3 regions of the Pantoea folii genome follow, and region 3 is predicted to be linked to each of the others. Evidence: predicted binding sites of a transcription regulator. Region 3 holds the regulator's gene; each other region holds the start of a gene.
What was found. The regulator Fur, encoded in region 3, represses iron uptake genes when iron is present. The targets are predictions, from matches to a motif close to ATAATAATGAGAACNACTATCAA.
Positions count from the first base shown of each region.

Region 1 (7,584 bases), on a different contig from region 3:
GGAATGTTGTCATTCTCGATGGGGGCAGCGGCTGGAGCGTCAGCTTGCGCCGTAGCGTTGCTTTCTGCGGCGTGGCGTGCACAACCGGTAAGCATAAGTGTGGCCGTCACAGCGGCCAGAGTGAAACGCGAAAACATCGTGACGAAAAACCTTTTGCTAAATGAGAAGCGATTATTTTAGCGTGCCTCGCGGAGTGATGACAGTCACACAAATCCAGTATTTTCCGAAAACCTGTCTCCAGGTGTTTCATCTGCAGGAAAGCAGCACGGAATGCAAATAGGTAAAACCAGGGCACCTGCAAGGACGCCCTGCCTTATCGCGATTACCAGCTGTAGCTGACGGACGCCACAATTGAACGACCACTGCCGTAGAAGCACGCGCTGGTGTTGCTGCAGGAGGCAACATAGTGCTTGTCGGCCACGTTGTTGACGTTCAACTGCAGCGTGGTGCCACGCAGTGAGTTAGCCGCTTCGCCCAGCTCATATTTCGCCATCACGTCATACAGCGTGTAGTGCGGAACCTTGTCCTGACCGATGGAATCCGCCCAGGCGGTGCCGGTGTAACGTACACCACTGCCGAGCGTCAGACCGTTTAGCGCACCATCGAGGAAGCTGTAGCTGCCCCAGGCAGATGCGGCATGACGCGGAATACTCGAAGGCGTTTTGCCGACCTGCGCCGCGGTGTTGCTCTCTTTGGTTTCCGCATCGGTAAAGGTATAAGCCGCCATCACCTTAATTTCAGGGGTAATTTGCGCGTGCGCTTCCGTCTCGATACCTTTGGACTTCACCTTACCGATCTGCTCGTTGTAACCCAGTTCGCTGTTGTAAGAGGTGATGTTTTTCTGCGTGATATCAAACGCGGAAACCGTAAACACCGCATCCCAACCCACTGGCTGATATTTGATACCGATCTCCGTCTGCTCGCCGGTAGTCGGTGCGAACGGATCGCTGCCCGGCGCACCGGTGCTCAGGTTGGGTTCGAACGAGGTGCTGTAGCTGATATACGGCGACAGGCCATTATCGAAGGCGTACAACAGACCGGCACGGCCGGTGAACTTGCTGTCATTCTGTTGTGTGGTGGTATTTTCCATACGGTCCTGCGTACGCGTTTCCGCCCAATCCTGGCGACCGGACAGCAGCAGATTCCATTGATTCCATTCCAGCTGATCCTGCAAATACACGCCAACCTGATCGAGCTTTTTGCGCGTGCTGGTGTTCAACGCCAGATCGCTCTCATTAATCGTCACGCTGGTCGGATTCGCCCAGTCGAGAATGTACTGATCACCGCTGTCGCGCCACAGTTTGTTATCGACATCGCTCCATTTGTAATCCAGTCCGCCCAGCACGGTATGCGCAACGTTGCCGGTATCGAACGTCGCTTTAACCTGATTATCAATGCCCAGCTCTTTAGACTTGATTTTGTCATGCTGCGGACGACGGTTGATCTGATGGTCGCTGCCATCCACATCGAAGGTATAGACCAGGTATTTGTACGACTCATCCATGTTGCTGTAACGCATATTCTGCGTGAAGCTGATGTTGTCGTTGAAGTTGTGCTCGAAGATGTAGCCAACCGAAGTCTGCTCGCGTTTCGCTTCGTTAAAGCTCGGATCGCTGACGTTGAAATCGTAAGGAATGTAGCCCGCGCTTGTGTTAAACAGCGTGCCGTTAGCAGGCAGGAAGTTACGATATCCGGCCTTTGGCTCGTTTTGATACATCGTCAGCAAGGTGAAACTGGTGTCCGCGTTGGGCAGCCAGGTCAGCGCGGGGGCAATCGCCATGCGCTGCTGTTTGTTATCTTTCACGAACTCATGTTTGGTGCTGGCGATACCGTTGAGACGATAAAACAGCGTGTTGTCGTCATTTAGTTTGCCGCCGAAATCAAACGCCGCTTCGCCCAGATGCTGATTACCGGTGCTGAGCTGAACTTTATGAATGCTCTGCGCGGTTGGGCGCTTGCTGGTCATCGCGATGACACCGCCGGGGTTAACCTGGCCGTACAACACCGATGCCGGGCCATGAATCATCTCCACACGCTCCAGCAACCATGGGTCGATCTGTCCTGCCGCGCCAGCCTGGCCGGATAAGCCATAGCTCAAGCCATCGAGGAATTTCGGTGCATAGCGGAAACCACGCGCGATGATTTCATCGTTACGGTTCGAGTTTCCACGGTAGTTGGTCAGCACGCCGCTGGTGTAGCTCAGTGCATCCGCCACCGACGGCGCCGCCTGATCGTCCATCTGCTGACGCGTAATCACCGAAATCGATTGCGGGGTTTTACGCAGTGGCGTTGAGGTTTTGGTACCTGCAGCGCTCTCTTTCGCCACATAGCCTTGCAGTGGAGACGTCACGCTTTCACGCGCATCTGCATTCACGGTGATGGTCTCTTCTGCCGCGACGCTGAAAGTGGCAGGCGCCACCAGCAGAATTGAGGCCAGTGACAGGTGAAGACGGGAGAATCTGAACGGAAGTGCCACAGCAGGTATTGCTAAATTTTTTGCTTTAACGGACATAGTTGCCATCTCTATTTCAAACTGCCTTGTCGATGAAATAATCCGTCCATTCCTCTTCACCCAACGGCGAAAGCTGTAACGGATTGAAATATAACTTCCTCTGATAAAACTCGGCCCTGAATCCCCCTTAAAAGCCTATTTCAGAATAATCATCTGAAAAATAGGGGATTTATTCGGCGCAAAAATAATATTGCAAATGTAAATCGTTATCAATAGCATTTGCATTACGTTTGTTAATGTAAAGTCTTTGAAGAAAATGTGGAGAGAGATTGCAGGATGTTTCTCAGCGATGCAGAACAAATGACGCAAATCTGGTTGCCAACCGGAACAGTTACCCAGTGGTTACAGCAGGACGATCTCGGCAGCCATCGCTGGTGGGAACAGCTTCATAAGGCGGGTACGCCGGTGATTGAGCATGAGGCTGATGGCGAAACGCACATGCATTTCTTCTGGCGCGATCCCGAGGGCCGTTCCGAGTCATCGTCTACAAAAAGGGTCTATGTCGATATAAACGGCGTCACCGACCATCACAGCCAGGCCCCCGAATCCCTGGTTCGCGTCGGCAACAGTGATGTCTGGCATTGGTCGACGCAGATCGAATCTGACTGGCGTGGCAGCTATAGCCTGATCCCGGTGACGGATGACCATATGCCCCCGCTGTTCTGCGGCAGTGACGAAACCTGCCGGGTGCTGCAACGCAAGTGGTGGATCTCGCTGATGCCGCTGGCGATCCCCGACATGCTGAATCCTTCGCCCCCGTTTCTGAGCAGCCGCCGCTTTGCGCTGAGTAATGCGCATATGCCCGAGGCGCCTGATCAATCTGCCTGGCAACAGTTGGATGCCGGATTGGCCGACACCTGGCCAGATGGCCTGCAAACTTTGCAGTGGCACAGCGATCTGCTCAACGTCACGCGTCACGTCTGGCTTTACACCACCGGACAGACTGCGCAACCGGATCAGCGCCCGCTGGCGATTCTGCTGGATGGGCAGAATTGGGTATACGGGCAGCCGATTTTCAGCGCCCTCGATCAGAGCACCGCAGCAGGTGAACTGCCGCCTGCCTGCTGGTTATTTATCGACGTGATCGATAGCCAGCATCGCGAGGTTGAGCTGCCCTGCAACGAAACCTTCTGGCAGGCGGTGCAACAGGAACTGTTGCCGCTGGCGCGTCAGCATGCCGCGTTCAGCAGCGATGGCTGCCGCACATTGGTGGCGGGGCAAAGCTACGGTGGCCTCGCGGCGCTGTACGCCGGTCTGCATTGGCCGCAGCGTTTTGGCCGCATCCTCACGCAATCCGGCTCGTTCTGGTGGCCGCACCTGCAATACATCCGTGATTACGCTAACCGTGAACAGCACGCGCCGGGTCTGCTGCTACAGCGTTTGCAGGACAACGCCCTGCCCGTCGGCAAGCTGAAGATTTTCCAGGAAGTCGGCGATCGCGAACAAGACATGCTGTTCGTGAATCAACAAATACGTCCCGCGCTGGAAGCCGCCGGCCACGAACTGTTTTTCCGCTGCTACGCCGGAGGGCACGACGCGCTGTGCTGGCGCGGCGGCTTGATCGACGGCTGCCGCTGGCTGCTGGCCGATCTTCTCTCTGATCCAACCTCAAAAGGTAACCACCATGTCTGAACAACAAAATCCGTTTGATAACGACGCGCTCGATTTTCTGGTGCTGATCAACGCGCGCCAGCAATACAGCCTGTGGCCCGCATTTGCTCAGGTGCCTGCGGGCTGGCAAAACGTGGCGGGTCCGCTGCCGCGTGCCGCAGCGATTGAGTACATCGAAACACACTGGCAGGACATGCGACCAGCGACGCAACAGACGTCGTCCAGCGCACATTAATTTTTCGCTTTTTTAACTTTTCCTTTTTCGATTTTTTTAGACGGGAACATTCCTTTGGCATCGTTAATCACGCATTCACCTGCGTATCCTTTGGTGGCGGCTCAGCCCGGCATCTGGATCGCTGACGCTATTGCGCAGCAGCGCAATCAATTTACCGTGGCGCACTACAGCGTGCTGCACGGCGACATCAACCGCGCCGCCCTGGACAGCGCCATCCGCCAGACGATGGCGGAAGCCGATACCGTGCAGGCACGCTTTGGCCTCGATGAAAACGGGAATCCCGCGCAATGGTTTGGCGCGCAGGCACTGGTGCTGCCGGAGTGGCATGACTTCAGCCAGCGCGCGGACGCCACCGGTCAGGCGCATAAACTGATGCAGGCCGATCTGCGCGCCGAACTGGCGGCCGACGGTGATAAGCCGCTGTATCGCCACGTGTTAATGCGCGTGGGTGATGGCAGCTGGTGGTGGTATCAGCGATATCACCATCTGCTGGTTGATGGCTTCAGTTTCGAAGCGCTGACGCAGCGCGTGGCGGCCATCTATGCCGAACTGTGCCGTGGCGAAGAACCCTCACTTTCACCCTTCACGCCGTTTAGCGAGGTGATTGATGAGTATCAGCAGTGGGGAGTATCCCCGGCGTTTGCCCGTTCCGCCAGCCACTGGCAGACCTATGCGGCTGAACTACCCGAAACTTTAACGCTCTCCAGTGAAAGCGTAACGGATGCTGGCGATCGTCCGATCAGCTGCCACGTCGCGCTGCCGGAGTTGACAACGTTGCGCCAGCACGTAGCGTTCCAGGATTGCAGCGAAGGCGATATTGTCAGTGCCCTGCTGGTGGCTTATCTGGCGCGCATTAGCGACAACTCGCGCTTAGCGATTGGCTTTCCGTTTATGCGCCGCATGGGCTCGGCGGCACTGACGGCGTTGGGGCCGGTGGTTAACGTGCTGCCGCTGATCTTCGACATCCCTCATCACACTGATTTAGCCGCGCTGGTGCAGCAGGTACAAGCGGAAATCCGCAAAGCACGCCGTCATCAGCGCTATGAAGCAGAGCAACTGCGTCGCGATCTGGGTTTGGTCGGCAGCAGCCAACAGCTTTATGGGCCGGTGATCAACGTCAAGGTCTACCATGATGATCTGCAATTCGATGGTATTCCGGCGGCGACCCACACCTTAGCCATGGGCCCGGTTGACGATATCGAGTTTGAAGTGGGCTTCCGTGATGGCGCATTGCAGTTAACACTGGTGGCTAACCCGACGCGCTACGACGCACAAATGTTACAGCGTCACGCAGACCGTATTCGTCATCTGCTCACGCAGTTCGCTGCACAACCCGAAGCCACTCTGGATACGCTTTCGATCATTGCTCCAGACGAACAGGCTGATTTACAGCGCTGGTCCACTGGCCCGAAAATCACCCCGCCTGCGGGGGCGACCACCATCGTGGATATGCTGCTGCAACGCACGGCACAAAGCGCTGACCTGACGGCAGTCGTCTGTGGCACACAGTCACTGACGTATCGCCAGCTGACCGACCGCGCCATGCAACTGGCACATGCCTTGATGGCGCGTGGCTTACAAGCAGACGACGTGGTGGCGATGGGTATTCCGCGCTCGGTGGATTCGCTGGTCGCCATCTTTGGTGTGCTGGCGAGCGGCGCGGCCTACATGCCGCTGGATCTTGACTACCCACGCGAACGTCTGGCACTGATGTGTGACGATGCGCAACCCGCATTATTGCTGACTCACTCCACGACACTGGCGCAGATGCCGGCCCTTCCCGCGCTGTGCATCGATCAGCTGGAGAGCGAACTGGCGGCACAGCCGACCAGCGTACCGAGCACTCTGCTGTGCGGCGACGATCTTGCCTATATGATTTACACCTCCGGATCCACCGGCCGGCCAAAAGGCGTGATGAGCACACATCAGGGATTGCTGAATCTGTTCCTGTCACATCACGAACATCTGTTTGGACCGGCGATTGACCGCTTCCACGCCAGCAACCCGCGCCGCATGCGCGCCGGTCATACCGCGTCGTTCTCATTCGACTCTTCGTGGGAACCGCTGTTCTGCATGCTGATGGGCTGCGAGCTGAATATCTTCGACGAAGAACTACGTCGCGATGCCTGGGGTTTGATTCAGCAGATGAACGCGGTGCCGGTCGATCTGCTGGACATCACGCCGTCATTCTTCTCTCAGATGATCGACAGCGGATTACTGGAAGCGGAAAACCACCGCCCTGCGTTTGTCATGATTGGCGGTGAAGCGGCCACGCCGACGTTGTGGAAACTGATGCAGCAACAGCATCAGATGGAAATCCACAATTACTACGGCCCGTCTGAGTACACCATTGATACCCTCGGTGCCAGCGTGCTGGCTTCTCCGCAGCCGGTAATTGGCCGCCCGGTGGGTAACAGCCAGGTTTATCTGCTCGACAGCCAGTTGCGTCCAGTGCCGATTGGCTGCACCGGCGAACTCTACATCTCCGGAACCGGCATTGCGCGCGGCTATCTGCGCCGCCCGGATCTGACAGCCGCGCGCTTTGTGGCTAATCCCTTCCGCGAAGGCGAGGTGATGTATCGCAGCGGCGATGTGATGCGCTGGCGTCAGGATGGTCAACTGGCGTTTATCGGACGCGTGGATCACCAGATCAAAGTGCGCGGTTTCCGCGTCGAACTCGGTGAAATTGAAAACGCGCTGGTGGCACTGCCCGAAGTCAGCACCGCAGTGGTGATTGCCGAAGTAATGGGCGCCACTCACCGTCTGATTGGCTACTGCTCGGTGCAGGATGATGCCTTGCGCGCCGATCCGCAAATCAGCAACCGCTTGCTGGCGCAGTTGGGTAGCCAGTTGCCGGACTATATGCTGCCAGCCGTGCTGATGGTGCTGGATGATCTACCACTGAATGTGAATGGCAAAATCGACCGCCAGGCACTGCCGAAACCCCATCAGGCTCAGCAACAGCAAAGCCGCGCGGCGCGCACCCCGCAGGAAGCGTTAATTTGCCAGGCGATGGCCAGCCTGCTCGGGCTGGAGAGCGTCGGCGCAGAAGATGACTTCTTCTCACTCGGTGGTGACAGTATTTCGGCAATGGGCCTCAGCACCGCCGCTCGCCGCGCTGGTTATATGCTTCGCCCACGTGACATTTTTGCCGAACGCACCGCCGCATGTATGGCGCAAGATCTCGCCCCTCTAACGCAACACACTCGACATGCCCGCGTGTCGC
Region 1 is NZ_JBWXON010000023.1:7,849-15,432, reverse strand. It holds gene AC1MDE_RS22125 (hypothetical protein) at 1-137, opposite strand, end outside; gene AC1MDE_RS22120 (TonB-dependent siderophore receptor) at 323-2,512, opposite strand; gene fes (enterochelin esterase) at 2,789-4,144, shown strand; gene AC1MDE_RS22110 (MbtH family protein) at 4,137-4,358, shown strand; gene AC1MDE_RS22105 (amino acid adenylation domain-containing protein) at 4,413-7,584, shown strand, end outside.
Region 1: fes (enterochelin esterase) is a predicted target of Fur. The motif match lies at 2,709-2,731, and genes of this name have one in related genera.

Region 2 (7,584 bases), on a different contig from region 3:
AAGATCATGATTTCGTTGCCATCCTGCTGCGCCTGCGCCAGCAGTTGAGCCAGTGAATCGTTGCTGACCTGGCGTGCCAGATCGTCCGGCACTGCGTGAAACGCCTGCTGGCGTGAAATATTGTGGCGCTTCAGTAAGCCAAAGAACTGATGCACATCGGTGATGGCGCGCCATTCGGCTTCCACTTTATCGGCATCAATGGCGCGGCTGTGTTCTGGTGCTGCGGCAGGTTGTGGATCGAGTGCCGCAGCGGCTTCGATCGTGAACTCAGCGATCAGCGCATCCCATGCCGCCATCTCGGTATTGTCGGTGGTGTAGATTTTCAGTACCGCATCCGCGTGGCGATCAAAAATCTGAATACTTTGACGTTCGCCGCGCGCTGTCTGCTCACGCAGGAAGAAGGCGCTGTGCCACTGTGCCGGGAACAGACGCTGATCGAGCGCACGTGGGTTAAGGATCAGCCCGGCATGTTCGCCGAGGTGCAGGTTTTCATATTTGCCCACCTGCTCATGCACCGCATATTCGTTGCGGGTAATGCTTTTGGTTTCGCCAACGGCTTCCAGTGCCTTCAGCAACGCCGGGAAATCTGCTTTTAAAGCTTGCGCATCCTGGCCGACGCGCGCTTCACACAGCTGCGCTTCGCCAATGCCCATCAGAGCGGCCAGATCGCGGGCATACTTCTTCGGATGTTCGCCCTTTAGCGCCAGGTAGTGATCGTAACGTGGGTTCATTACTCTTGCTCCATGAAAAGGCCCTGCGCGAACGCAGGGCGAAAAAATGATTAGAAGTCGACGTTCACACCGAGCTGGAAGGTGCGGCCTGGCTGAGTTGCCAGTGCGATATCGTTGCGATCCTGTGCGGTATCGCTGGTCATTTCGCGGCTGCTCAGGTAATCCCAATATTTACGATCTGTCAGGTTATACACGCCACCGCTCAGCTTGACGTTCTTCGCCACCTGCCAATAAGCCGTCAGATCGACCATACCGTAACCCGGCACGCGCTCATAATCGGTGGTGGAATCGGTCAGTGCAGAACCGGTATTGGTGTAGCTCTGGCGGTTGGTCGCCGTGGCTTTTTTGCCCTTCACGAAAGTAGCCGTCACAGCAGCACCGTACTCGTCCTGCGGCGCATCCCAACCCAGGCCCAGCACCGCTTTCATTGGCGGTACGCTCTCCAGATCGACATAACGGTCACCGAGGTAGCTCGACTTCGATTTACCTTCGTTGTAGCTAAAGGCGAAGCGTGCGCTCAGGCCCTGCACATCTTGATACCAGGTGCCGAAATTCACCTTCCCACTCAACTCAGCACCATAGATATAGGCTTTATCGCGATTCTCTGACTGATAAGTAGTGTAAATGTTGCTCGGAACGTTGGTGAATTTCTCCGGGCTACCGGCACGGGTGTACCGGTTATAGGCAATGAAGTTTTTATAAGCGTTGTAGTAAACCGCTGTGTTCATCACCACGCCTTCGGTCGGCTGTCCTTTCAGACCCCATTCGAAGTTGTTGCTGGTTTCGGTTTTCAAATCCGGGTTACCAATCAGCGCATATTGCTGACTACCCGCATAGCTGGAACCGAGGTTCCATGAACCATACAGCTGGCTGGCGTTCGGGAATTGTGCGCCGCGCTTGTATTGCAGATAGGTCATCAGTGTTGGCGTGAGCTCATACTGGAATGCCAGTGATGGCAGAACCTGCGTATCGCTATTGCCTGAGCCATAAAGCGTTTCAACTTCTGATTCGGTTAGAACGGTGCTGCCGCTGGTCAGGCTGCTGAGGTTATCAGGCTTGGTATTTTGGTAAGCCACACGTACGCCCGGCACCACCGCAAAGTTGTGGCCATCCAGGTCGAAGTTGATCTTATCCTGCACAAAGCCGCCCAGCGTGTAGCTGCGGCTGTCTGCTTCAGGCTGCATGATCACACTGTAGGTGCTTGGCGTCGGTGACTGGCGGAATGGACGTTCGGTTTTTTCCAGACGTCCATTCAAACCCGCAGTCAGCTCATGGCGACCCAGCGTTTTAGCCAGGTTGGTTTCAAAGCCGTAGCTGTCAGTGTTGTAGTCCGAGTAAACCGTTTCATAGGCTGACGCACTCGAAGGCATATAGGTGTTGTCATGCGCTTCGGTGTGCTGCCAGTAGACACGCGTGCTCAGGCTGTCGATGAAGTCGTTGTAAGGCGTGTACTCGTCCGCCAGGCTCAGGCCGAAGCGACGGGTATCGCTCTGCTGCTGTGCGGTGCCGTATAAGGTATTGCCTGAAGTATCCCAGCTGTCGTAATGGGTGTGATTGGTTTTATGGTAGAAATCGGCGGTACCGGTGATTTTGTGCGCGTCATTCGGCTCCCACACCACGCTGCCCAGCAGTGCGTCAGAGTGCCAGTTGGCAGGATAGGCGCCACGGCTCGCATCATTGTTTTGCGTTTCCTGGCCATCGCGACGGCTGTAAACAAAGATACCGCGCAGTTCCTGATCGCCTGCTGCGGCAGTGATGCCGTTGTGCCAGCTGCGGTTGGAGGAATCGAAGTCGCTCTGGTAGCCAAAGTAGGTGGTCTTACCCGGATGTAAATAGTCGTCTGGGGTCTTGTTACGGAACGAGACGGCACCACCAATGGCGGTGTTGGCCTGAGAGACTGAAGTCGCACCTTTATCAATATCCACGCGACCAAACATGTATGGGTCGATGTAATCGCGGCCAATACCGAAAGTATCTAAACCGGCACGGCTGACGTAGCTGCGTCCGGTGGCATCCGGCAGAGAAACGCCGTCAACGTTGATATCGACGCGGTTGCTTTCCAGACCACGGATGTTGTAGCCGGTGTAGCCCGCGCGATCGAAGCCACTTTTACCTGCTGAAGAGCCCCCGCTCGCTCCGGTTGCCGTCACGCCCGGTTCGTAACGCATGATGGTGCCGAAATCATTGCCACCATCACGCTGCATATCGGCGGCGGTAATGGTGCTTTTGCTACCGGCTTGTTTCTCCAGCTTCGGTGCAGTTACCGTCATAACCGACTCTGTAGTGGTGGATTTGTCAGCAGATAAAGCAAGTGTCGTGTTGTCGCTGGCTGCATAGCTGCAAGCGGCGTGAATAGCGGAAGACAAAATCGCAACTTTAAACAGACGTTGCTGGGTCATTCCCTGAAAGAGTGAAGACATGCGCGAAATACCTGGTTAATTGTTAGTATTCGCTCACTGGATTGCCGCCAAAAAAACGCGATATGCGTTAATAAACCGTAAAATGTGTGGACTTATTTTATGTAATAAATAATTTCGTCAGGAATGTAATGCAATTGGTAATCATTATCAATAAACTTTACACTAAGATGTATCTTAGACCGCACATTTTGTTAACTTGTTTATAATCAATAATTAAGAAGAGGCGCCTGATGTCGCAAAAACCGGCTGTGACGATTTACTACTGCACTCAATGCAACTGGCTGCTGCGTTCGGCGTGGATGGCGCAGGAACTGCTGCACACTTTTGCCGAAGATTTAGGCGCGGTGACGCTGAAGCCTGGCACGGGTGGCGTGTTTGAAATCTCGATTGATGGCACGGTGATTTGGGAGCGTAAACAGGAAGGCGGATTCCCGGATGCGGCCGCGCTGAAACAGCGCGTGCGTGATTTCTGCTGGCCGGATCGCGAGTTAGGGCACGTGGATAAGAAGAAGCCGGGTTAATCTTCGAGCGGAGCGATGCGCATGCCCTTAAGTCGCATCGAACATGACAGAATCGCCAGACATAGTGCCCGACTGCTCAACCCTCAGCCTCCTGCTCCAGCGGCCACAGCAGGCGATCCTGCGCGGTGCTTAGCGTGACGATGGCAGGATGATAAATGGCAAACGGTTCGGCCAGCGGGCACGCCAGATATTTGCCGTGCTGACTCGGCACGAACTCAGAGCGCGGTAGAAAAGCCGCGCCCTCAAAGCCCTGCTCCATCATCTCCAGCACCAGACGCGGTTCTGACACTTTGATGCTGATATTGATGTGGCTTAAGTTGCTAAACAGGGTGTTACGCAGCACTTCATAAGTGCCTTCACCACCAATGCGATGCAGCAAAATTAACGGAATCCCGTTGAGATCGGTAAATTTGAGGGTTTTTCCCGCCAGAATCGCGCTGTAATGCGTGGAAACCACGGCGATAGTATCAATCGGTTCCAGTTCACGCACAAACCACGCCTGGCGATCGTGTGGCACTTGCATCAGTGCAATATCGACACGCTGATCGACCAGCATCGCTTCCAGATGGCTGGAATCGGATACCACCACGTTGATATCCCACTCGGGACGGTTCTGATAATAACCCATCAGGATCGGGGTGAAATAACGCAGATACAGGTAGGAAATACCGATGGTGACGCGGCGCTGTTTGTGGGTAGCAATGGTGACCGTCTGCCGCTTTAAACTGTTCACCTGGCTGAGAATATCGCAGGCGCGGCGATAGAGAAAACTACCCGCTTCGGTTAACACCATGGCACGTGGCGTGCGCGTAAAAAGCGGTGAGCCAATCTCCTGTTCTAACTCTTGCAGACGTTTTCCCAACGGCGGTTGTGCGATGTTCAATAGCTTCGCGGCTTTACTGATCGAGCCCTGTTCCGCTATCGTGCAAAAATAATGCAATCGTTTCAGATCCATAATCCCTCCGCGCCCTGTTCGCGCTACTTTACCATGGCCGAAATCGATCCAACCGCGCTGAGCGCAAGCTTAGTGGATATAGATACTCCATAGGTGGCTGATCGGCATCACCAGCACCAGCGCCGGTAACATATTCGCCACTGGGAAGGATTTGATCCCGGCGATACGAAAGCCCGCCGCCAGCATCACAAACCCACCGGCTGCGGTGAAATCACTCATCATCGGTGCCGTGGTGTGCGGCATAATCAGTACCGCCGCCGAGGCCAGCACCAGTTGCACGATCAACTGTGGAATGGCAATCACCGCCACCGCATAACCGAGCAGCGTGGCAAATATCGCCGCCGTGAAGATATCCATGATGGATTTCACCAGCAGGATATTGGCATCGTGGGTCATGCCTTCGGTCATGGCACCAATAATGCCGGTGCCGCTGGCGCAGAACAGCACCATGATCGCCACATACTTTTCAGTGAACGCTTCACCACTCAATCCACCTTCTGCTGGCTGGCTTTGAAAACGGCTCACCAGCCCTTTCGCCAGATTTCCCAGTCGACCTATCTTCTGCTCCAGATAGGCATATTCACCCAGCGCCGCACCGAGGATCAGCGCCAGAATTACCGCCGGCAAACTGTGGATCTTGCCGATCAAAACAATGCCGAGGCCCATCGACGACAGGCCGAACGTCATGGGCAACGCGGTGCGCAGCCTCTCTGGCACTCTGGTGCCAAGAAAGGCGCCCACCAGCCCGCCAATCAGCACCGCGCTGCCGTTGACAAAGGGTCCCACTACCATAATTTACTCCTTACTTATCGTTATGTTTTTCACCCCAGCGTTTGAGGTTGCCCACATCGAGATCGAACAGATCGAGGGCACGCGCCACGCTGTGATGGACCATCTCATCCACGGACTGCGGCTGCTGATAAAAAGCCGGAACCGGAGGATAAATAATCCCTCCCATCTCCGTAACAGACTGCATATTGCGGATGTGCGCCAGATTGAGCGGCGTTTCTCGTACCATCAGCACCAGCCGGCGACGCTCTTTCAGGATCACATCCGCTGCTCGCGTCAGCAGATTGCTGGTCAGCCCATGGGCAATCGATGCCAGCGAGTTCATTGAGCAGGGCGCCACCAGCATGCCGAGGGTTTTAAACGATCCGCTGGAAATCGACGCGCCGAGATTGCTGATGCTGTGCACCTCATCGGCCAGATCCACCACATCCTGCCGTTGCCATTGGGTTTCCATCGAACGCGTCACTTCTGCGCCTTTGGTCACCACCAGATGCACTTCCACATCCTGATCGCGCAGCAACTGCAGCGCCTTCATGCCGTACTGAAAACCCGACGCGCCGCTAATGCCGACGATAATGCGCCTTCTGCTCACTGCTACCTCACTTACTCAAAATCAGGAAGAAAACGTTTCACATCCACCTCTTTGAACTTCGAGCGTTCAAAGTGCGCCTTCATGTGCCACGGCACGGTGCAATCAAAGATGGTTTTGCAGGTCACGCCCTGTTGGCTAATGCTGGCGCTGTATTCCGGCACCTGTGAAGGATCGAGCGGATGGCAGCGCACACCGGGAATGGTGAGATGATCGACATCGCCCTGATAGCGGGTTTGCATCGCCCACAAAATGTCGTCGGTGTCGAACACATCGACATCGTCATCCACCAGGATCACGTGTTTGAGTTCGGAGAAGGCGGCGAAGGCGATCAGTGCCGCCTGGCGCTGGCGTCCTTCATCCACTGCGGAGGCTTTTTTGAACTGGATGACGGCCAGTAATTTTCCGCCGCCAGAGGTGTGCGCATTGACGTTCAACACGCGCCCCGGCATCGCACGATCCAGCATATCCAGAATGCTGGCTTCCGTCGGAATGCCTGCCATGCTGACGTGTTCGCCACTCGGGCCCAGGGTGGTTTGCAGAATCGGGTGTTTACGATGGGTGACGGCTTTCACCTTGATCACCGGCAGCGCATCCTTGGCTTCGCCGGTGTATCCCGGAAACTCGGGCATCGCTTTACCCGTATTGGTGTTCTGATCTTCACGCACACGCACGTTCGGCAGCAGTTCGCCTTCAATCACGATTTCAGCATGGGCGATGGCTTTTTCATTGATGCTCACGCACGGCGTTAACTGCACCGGATAGCCGCGCAGCGCACCGGCAATGCTGAGTTCGTTGTAGCCCAGCGGGGTGGTCGGTGGTTCAAAGCAGGCGGCGATCTCAATCGCCGGATCGACACCAATACTGATCGAGATCGGCAGCGGCTGTCCGGCCTTTTCGGCTTTTTCACGGAAGGCGTCGATGTGACGACCCGGCGTCAGCCACATCGAAAGCTCATCACGGCTCTGAATGCACAGGCGATGGATAGTGATATCCGATTCGTGGGTTTCCGGATCCGAGGCGTAGCACATGCCCATGGTGAAATAGGGACCAGCATCTTCTTCAGTGTTGGTAGGTGCAGGCAACAGCGTGCGCAGATCGAAAGCCGGATCTTCCGCATAGTGCACCACTTCCTGGCACAGCGGTTTGGTGCGGGTCACCACCGGAGCAATCGCGTGGTGGACGGAATCTTTCAGCAGGAAGCCTAGCTTTTCAGGCGGGCAGTTGAGCAGATGGCCGACGCGCTCACGAGTCGACATCAAACCGGTGACCACGCGCACATCAGGGAAGCCTTTGACCTTATTGAACATCATCGCCGGACCTTTGCGGGTTGGACGTTCACAGGTGCCACCTGCGCCGACATAGCGATAAACACCAGACAGTTCGGCGTGTGGATCGACTTCAGTATCGGTGCTGACAAACTCGCCTTTCAGGCTGGTGAGTAGCGCGATGGCCGAGCGCAGATCGTGCACGGCTGGGGTTTTATTTTCAGACATACTTCTCTCCATAAACGCGTTAACTGCGATGGAGAAAAAGTAACGCCAAATAAAAAAGTTAAAAACTACCGTTTATATTCACA
Region 2 is NZ_JBWXON010000003.1:169,668-177,251, forward strand. It holds gene AC1MDE_RS05770 (hemin-degrading factor) at 1-731, opposite strand, end outside; gene AC1MDE_RS05775 (TonB-dependent hemoglobin/transferrin/lactoferrin family receptor) at 782-3,151, opposite strand; gene AC1MDE_RS05780 (Rdx family protein) at 3,382-3,672, shown strand; gene AC1MDE_RS05785 (LysR family transcriptional regulator) at 3,749-4,627, opposite strand; gene AC1MDE_RS05790 (DUF554 domain-containing protein) at 4,697-5,419, opposite strand; gene AC1MDE_RS05795 (UbiX family flavin prenyltransferase) at 5,430-6,008, opposite strand; gene AC1MDE_RS05800 (UbiD family decarboxylase) at 6,020-7,501, opposite strand.
Region 2: AC1MDE_RS05775 (TonB-dependent hemoglobin/transferrin/lactoferrin family receptor) is a predicted target of Fur. The motif match lies at 3,280-3,302, and genes of this name have one in related genera.

Region 3 (7,584 bases):
TGCATCTATGCCACTTGTGATGTTGACACCCTGAGCAAGGATCCGGCGGATGGTCGCAAAGTGAAAGGTGTGATCCACTGGGTTTCCGCCATTCATGGACTGCCAGCTGAGTTCCGTCTTTACGACCGTCTGTTCAGCGTGCCAAACCCCGCGGCGGCTGAGGATTTCCTCACCACCATTAACCCGAACTCGCTGGAGATCAAACAGGGCTTCGTGGAGTCTGGTTTGCGTGAAGCGGCCACTACCGCAGCTTATCAGTTTGAACGTGAAGGTTATTTCTGTGCCGATAGCGTCTACTCACAGCCGGGTAAATTGGTGTTTAACCGCACGGTTGGACTGCGCGATACTTTCGCGAAGATTGGCGAGTAATATCTTTCGTCAATAGCACAATATGATCATGAAAGGGCGAGCAATCGCCCTTTTTTATTGCCTGTAATTCGCCACGAGCAATTAATTATGCTGAAGGCGGCAAGCTGAGCTTGTTGTCTATTTTGCGACAATTCTGACTTTAGCAAAATTAACCCATTTGCGAGTGTGAAAAATTGTATTTCAGGTAGGCTATGCGCTCTCAACAAAGCTCTGCGGGTTATCAAAGGAAATAAAATGACAAGTCTCGCCCTGGAAGCTAAGCATAGTGTGGTGGTATTACATCAGCTTATTGAACGTGTTTTTAACCAGGTAGAAGGCAGTGATGACAGCATGGAACTGCTATTGTCACACTTTCACCCGGATTTCAAAATGGTGACGCCGCTGGGTAAGCAGCTGGATCTGAATGAGACCGAAGTGCTGTTTCGCAAACTGCACGGTCAGCGGGAAGGGCTGCGCATTGCCACCAGTGAGCATGCCATCATTTCTCAACAGAGCCAGGAAGTGACGATTCAGTATCGTGAACTGCAGATGTTGAACGGCACCCATCAAACGCGCATCTCTTTGGCTGTGCTGGATTGCAGCACCACCATTCCTCGCTGGCGCTACCTCCACGAGACCTTTATCGCTTGATAACAGGCATAAAAAAACCGGTGACCAGCACCGGTTTTTTTATATTGCATAGCACACTCAATTACTTATCGTGGAGCGTCTCGTCTTCGCGGCAGTCTCCCAGTGCACAGTGGCCGTACAAGTACAGGCTGTGGTTACTGAGTTTAATGCCATGGCGAGTGGCAATCTCACGCTGACGCGTTTCGATTGATTCATCGCTGAATTCGATTACTTTGCCACAATCCAGGCAGATCAAGTGGTCATGGTGATGCTGCTGAGTCAGTTCGAATACGGATTTGCCGCCTTCGAAGTTATGACGGGTGACGATACCCGCGTCATCAAACTGGTTAAGAACGCGATATACCGTTGCCAGGCCAATCTCTTCGCCCATATCGATCAGGCGCTTATACAAATCTTCCGCACTGACGTGATGGGACTCGGGGCCCGGTCCCTGAAGCACTTCCAAAATTTTCAATCTTGGCAGAGTGACTTTCAGGCCAGCCTTCTTCAATGCGGAGTTGTTGTCAGTCATTCGGATATTGTCCTGTTACTTTGCATGTCACTTACGGCGCAGGGGCCTTGAATGTTTAGGTCACACGTATTCTCATTTGCGTCTCATTATAGAACTCAAGCAGTGAAATGAAAACCGGGGTATCGCGCAAATCAACAAAAGTCGTAAGGATAAACATCGCCTACGTCAGCGCGGAACGGTGTGGTTTGGGTTTCCATTTCACTCAGCCTCAGTCAACAATCAGAGGAATAAGCGGATGACCATTGCGGGTATTCTACAGATTTGCGGGGAAAAGTTAAAAAACCGTAGCTATTATTTTTATAGGAAATTCCTTTGTCCCAATGTGAGCCAGCGCTCACATTGGGGAGGCGAGGCATCAGGCTTCGATGATCTCTTTTAACTGCAGCTCATCAAAAATCTGTTTCACCCAGGCATCAACACGTTCGTTGGTCAGCTCAGGTTGACGGTCTTCGTCAATTGCCAGGCCGAGGAAGTGTTTGTCATCGGCCAGACCTTTAGAGGCTTCAAAATGATAGCCCTCGGTCGGCCAGTGGCCCACGATCACCGCGCCATTTGGCTCAATGATGTCGCGAATCGTGCCCATCGCATCACAGAAATATTCTGCGTAGTCTTCCTGGTCGCCACAACCAAACAGCGCCACCAGTTTGCCATTAAAGTCGATCTCTTCCAGCGAAGGGAAGAAGTCATCCCAGTCACACTGTGCTTCGCCGTAATACCAGGTAGGAATGCCCAGCAGCAGGATGTCGAACGCTGCGAGATCTTCTTTGGTGCTCTTAGCAATGTCATGCACTTCGGCGACATCTTTACCCAGTTGTTTCTGGATCATTTTTGCAATGTTTTCAGTGTTGCCGGTATCGCTGCCGAAGAAAATGCCTACGATTGCCATGGGTTAAGTAACCTCTTAAAGCCTGATTGTGAAAGTAAGTCAATTGACTGCACATGTTAGCGAATGATAGCAGACCGTTGAAAAGGGCGGAACGAGTAAAGCCTGAACTTTGTGTTCCTGCGTGCGGTCAGCGCGCTAAGACAGTTTGAGTTGCGCCAGCAGCATTTGTTCAATCAACTCGCTGCGGCTGATGTTTTGTTGCTCGGCCAGCGTGTTCAGGGCGTCAACCGCTTCGCTGGACATTTTCAGCTCAACACGACGCAGCCCTCGCACTTTATCGCGCTTGAGCTGGTTACGTTTGTTGATACGCAACTGTTCGTCACGTGTCAGCAGGCTGGTTTTGGGTCGACCAGGACGCCGCTCGTCTGCAAAAAGATCAAGCGTGGTACGGTCTGTCTGTTCTTTTGCCATGATTTGTGAAACTGAGTGGGCGCGAACGGCGGAAAGGCGCTGCGCGATTTATACATTATCGGCCCGACCACGGCGAAAAAATCATCCGCGGCAAATTTTTAGCGCGACATCATACTCCAGCACCATCCGCGACGCCAACCCTAAACCGCATACGGCAAGCTTTTGCTTTTACAGGTTAAAAAAGCGACGAACTGCGCGCAAAACCGCATCAGGTTTTTCAGCATGTACCCAATGACCGGCCCCGCTAATCACGTGTGCGTGTGCCTGCGGGAACTGGCGTAGCAGTGCATCGCGGTGCTGATTGTCGAGGTAAGGAGAATCGCCACCGCGGATAAACAATGCGGGATGTGGCCAGGCGGGAACTTCTTCCCAGCCAGAAATCGTGGTGTAGTTGTCCCACAGCACCGGCACGTTAAAGCGCCACTCGCCCTCGACAAAGGACTTGAGGATAAACTGAATTACCCCCTCTTCAGTGACATGTTGACGCATCACCTCGGCCGCTTCGCTACGACGCGTTACACCCGCGGCGGTGACGGCGCGAATACCGGCAAAGATTTCATCGTGGCGGCGGGTTTGGTAATCCACGGGCGCGATATCGATCAGCACCATCTTCTCAATACGTTCGGGGGCCACTGCGCTCAATGCCATGGCGATCTTACCGCCCATCGAGTGACCTATCACGCCAGCGCGTTCAATCTGGTGTGCATCCAGCGTCTCAACGATATCTTGCGCCATGGCGTGATAATTCATCACCTCACTGCGCTCAGATAAACCATGGTTGCGTACGTCCACTTGTAGCGTGGGGCGAGCATCCCGTACGCCGCGTGCCAGCACGCCAAGGTTATCCATGCTGCCAAACAGGCCATGAATTAACAGAATCGGGGACGCTTCAGGGGGAGATTGTTCAGTTTGCAGACAGGCGTTCAAAATCATGGCTAAAGTTCTTACGGTTGTGACCTTGGCTTAGGGTATCATGGATTCACCTGTCCAGGAGCCAGCCGGCCAGGCATTAGGGCATATTCCGACTTTTGCCCTGAAACGACGCCAGCGCTATCGGCTGCCACGGATTTAACTTTATAATCCTTATGTTAGAGCCCGCTCACGTTTTGCACAGCTCGATTTTGCTAAGGCCGTTGCAATAAAGCGTGGTTCTGTCATTTGCCAGAATTGTACGGAATAAGATGAAAACGATTGAAGTTGACGAAGAACTCTACCGTTATATTGCCAGCCACACGCAGCACATTGGTGAAAGCGCCTCGGATATTTTGCGCCGCATGCTGAAGTTTACCGCGGGCCAGACCGCACCGACTGCACCTGTCGCTGCGGCTTCGGCTTCGGTCAAGGAAGCGCAGCCAGTGCGCAGCGAAGCGCGTCCTCAGGATCGCGTACGCGCCGTGCGTGAACTGCTGCTCTCTGATGAGTATGCTGAGCAGAATAAGGCGGTTAATCGCTTTATGCTGGTACTGTCAACGCTCTATCGTCTTGATCCAGCTGCCTTTGCTGAAGCCACTGCCTCGCTGCAGGGCCGCACTCGCGTCTATTTTGCGGGTGACGAGCATACGCTGCTGCAAAATGGCACCCATACTAAGCCGAAGCACGTTCCTGGCACACCGTACTGGGTGATCACCAATACCAATACAGGCCGCAAATGCAGCATGGTGGAACACATCATGCTGGCGATGCAGTTCCCACAGGAACTGACAGAGAAAGTTCGCGGCACCATTTAAACTGAAGCGTCAGGGAGAAGCGCCAATGGCCAATCACCCCCGTGCCGGGCAGCCTGCCCAGCAGAGCGATTTGATTAACGTTGCACAATTAACCTCGCAGTATTACGTCCTGAAGCCAGATGCGGCGAACCCGGACCATGCGGTGAAATTTGGCACTTCTGGCCACCGCGGCAGCGCGGGACGCCAAAGCTTCAATGAAGTGCACATTCTGGCGATTGCGCAAGCCATCGCGGAAGAGCGCAAAAAGAATGGCATCACCGGTCCGTGCTACGTGGGTAAAGATACTCACGCACTGTCTGAGCCGGCCATTCTGTCGGTGCTGGAAGTGCTGGCGGCGAACGGTGTAGATGTGATCGTGCAGCAGGACAATGGCTACACGCCAACGCCGGCGATCTCCAACGCCATTCTGGAACACAACAAACGCGGTGGCGCGCAGGCGGACGGTATCGTCATCACGCCTTCACACAACCCGCCAGAAGACGGTGGCATCAAGTACAACCCACCAAACGGTGGCCCGGCTGATACCAACGTCACCAAAGTGGTGGAAGATCGAGCTAATCAGCTGATCAAAGGTGAGCTGAAAGACGTGAAGCGTCTGCCACTGGATCAGGCTTGGGCAAGCGGCCATATCGTTGAGCAGGATCTGATTCAGCCTTATGTGGAAGGTCTGGCTGAGGTCATTGACTTCCCGGCAATCCAGAAAGCGGGCCTGAAAATCGGCGTTGATCCGCTGGGTGGTTCCGGTATCGCGTACTGGCAGCGTATCGCTGAACATTACAAGCTGGATCTGACCATCGTTAATGATGCAGTCGATCAGACTTTCCGCTTCATGCATCTGGACAAAGATGGCGTGGTGCGTATGGACTGTTCGTCTGAGTGCGCGATGGCCGGTCTGCTGGCGTACAAAGATAAGTTCGATCTGGCGTTTGGTAACGACCCGGATTACGACCGTCACGGCATCGTCACGCCTGCTGGCCTGATGAACCCGAACCATTATCTGGCGGTAGCGATCAACTACCTGTTCCAGCATCGCCCGCAGTGGGGCAAAGATGTGGCTGTGGGTAAAACCCTGGTCTCCAGCGCAATGATTGACCGCGTGGTCAACGACATCGGTCGCAAGCTGGTTGAAGTGCCAGTCGGCTTCAAATGGTTTGTTGATGGTCTGTTTGATGGCAGTTTCGGTTTCGGCGGCGAAGAGAGCGCGGGAGCTTCCTTCCTGCGCTTCGATGGTTCCGCCTGGTCAACCGATAAAGACGGTATCATCCTGTGCCTGCTGGCAGCCGAAATCACTGCGGTGACCGGCAAGAACCCGCAGCAGCACTATGACGAACTGGCAGCACGCTTCGGCGCGCCAAGCTATAACCGTCTGCAGGCGCCGGCGACCTCAGCGCAAAAAGCGGCACTGTCTAAGCTGTCACCGGAAATGGTGAGTGCTGACACGCTGGCGGGCGATCCGATTACTGCACGTCTGACCGCAGCACCGGGCAACGGCGCGTCAATCGGTGGTCTGAAAGTGATGACTGAAAACGGTTGGTTTGCTGCGCGTCCGTCAGGCACGGAAGACGCTTACAAAATCTACTGTGAAAGCTTCCTTGGCGCTGAGCATCGCCAGCAGATCGAGAAAGAAGCCGTAGAGATTGTCAGCGAAGTGCTGAAAAACGCGTAATTAAACGTCGAGGCGCGCTATGTGCGCCTTTTCACGCGTTTTCTATGGAACGACCCATGTGACAACATGGGTCGTTTTTTTATGGCATAAACCGATAGCCGATACCGGTTTCGGTCAGCAGATGGTTGGGTTGGGTGGGATTGCTTTCCAGCTTCTGGCGCAGGTGTCCCATATAAATGCGCAGATAATGACTATGCTCCACCGCATTCGGCCCCCACACCTGATTCAGCAACTGACGCTGCGTCAGCACTTTTCCGGCATTGTTCAGCAACAAACTCAGCAGGCGAAACTCGGTGGGCGTCAGGTGAATTTCCTGTTCGTTACGCAGCACGCGGCGCGCAGCCAGATCGACACTCACCTCCCCAAATTTCACGATCGGCTCAGGCTGGCTGCTTTGATGGCGACGTAACGCCACACGCACGCGGGCCAGCAATTCGCCAATACCAAACGGCTTGGTCAGATAATCATCGGCACCGGCATCCAGTGCATCGATTTTGTCCTGCTCATCACTGCGCGCAGACAGCACAATCACCGGCATGCTGCTCCACTGGCGCACTTCACGGATAAAGTCGTTGCCGTCGCCATCCGGCAGCCCAAGATCGAGGATCACTAAATCCGGCTTTCGTGTCGCTGCTTCAATCAGCCCGCGCTGTAATTGCTCCGCTTCCACAATTTTCAGACCTTCGCTTTCCAGCGCCAGGCGCACGAAACGGCGAATCTCTTTTTCATCTTCAACAATCAAGATGGTCGTCACGCTGACTCCTGCCACAGGTAAAGTTAACACGGCACTTTATCAAGAATTGGTCACCGCGTCCGTCATGATGTTTGTAACGGTGCAATATCCATATTTTTACAATTATGTAACTTACTTTCAGCGAAAGTCGAAAAGCACAAAAAAAGACCGAAATTAGTGGTCGGATGAGTAGTAAAATTACACAACCAGGCGTAATATCTGAGGCAGATCACATTTCAATGCAAAAATTACCCCAGGAGGCAATCATGTATCAGGCATATCCACTCTATAAAATCGTGTTGCGCCGTTTTCTGACGGTATTGGTCGGCATACTTGCCTTGCCCGTCATGCTGTTCCGCCAGGATCGTGCCCGTTTCTATAGCTATCTGCACCGCGTCTGGTGTAAGACCAGCACCAAGCCAGTCTGGCTGGCGCAGACAGAAGCGATAGGCAGCATCCACTGGTAAGTGCTCTCTCGACTCTCTAAGAACCCGGCAGCTTCAATCAAGCGCCGGGTTTTTTTATTCTAAACTTTGTCTGTATTCCCCGGTTACCCGCTGTTATCCCTCGCCGTTTCAGCTACACTTAAACCTCTACAAGAATTTGGAGGTTGTACAAGTATGAGCGAAAAAATTCCTGTCGGTATCAGCG
Region 3 is NZ_JBWXON010000030.1:30,357-37,940, reverse strand. It holds gene glnS (glutamine--tRNA ligase) at 1-369, shown strand, start outside; gene AC1MDE_RS24820 (hypothetical protein) at 604-999, shown strand; gene fur (ferric iron uptake transcriptional regulator) at 1,061-1,510, opposite strand; gene fldA (flavodoxin FldA) at 1,866-2,396, opposite strand; gene ybfE (LexA regulated protein) at 2,532-2,807, opposite strand; gene ybfF (esterase) at 2,976-3,740, opposite strand; gene seqA (replication initiation negative regulator SeqA) at 3,989-4,534, shown strand; gene pgm (phosphoglucomutase (alpha-D-glucose-1,6-bisphosphate-dependent)) at 4,560-6,200, shown strand; gene kdpE (two-component system response regulator KdpE) at 6,280-6,954, opposite strand; gene AC1MDE_RS24780 (YbfA family protein) at 7,200-7,400, shown strand; gene AC1MDE_RS24775 (YbgA family protein) at 7,554-7,584, shown strand, end outside.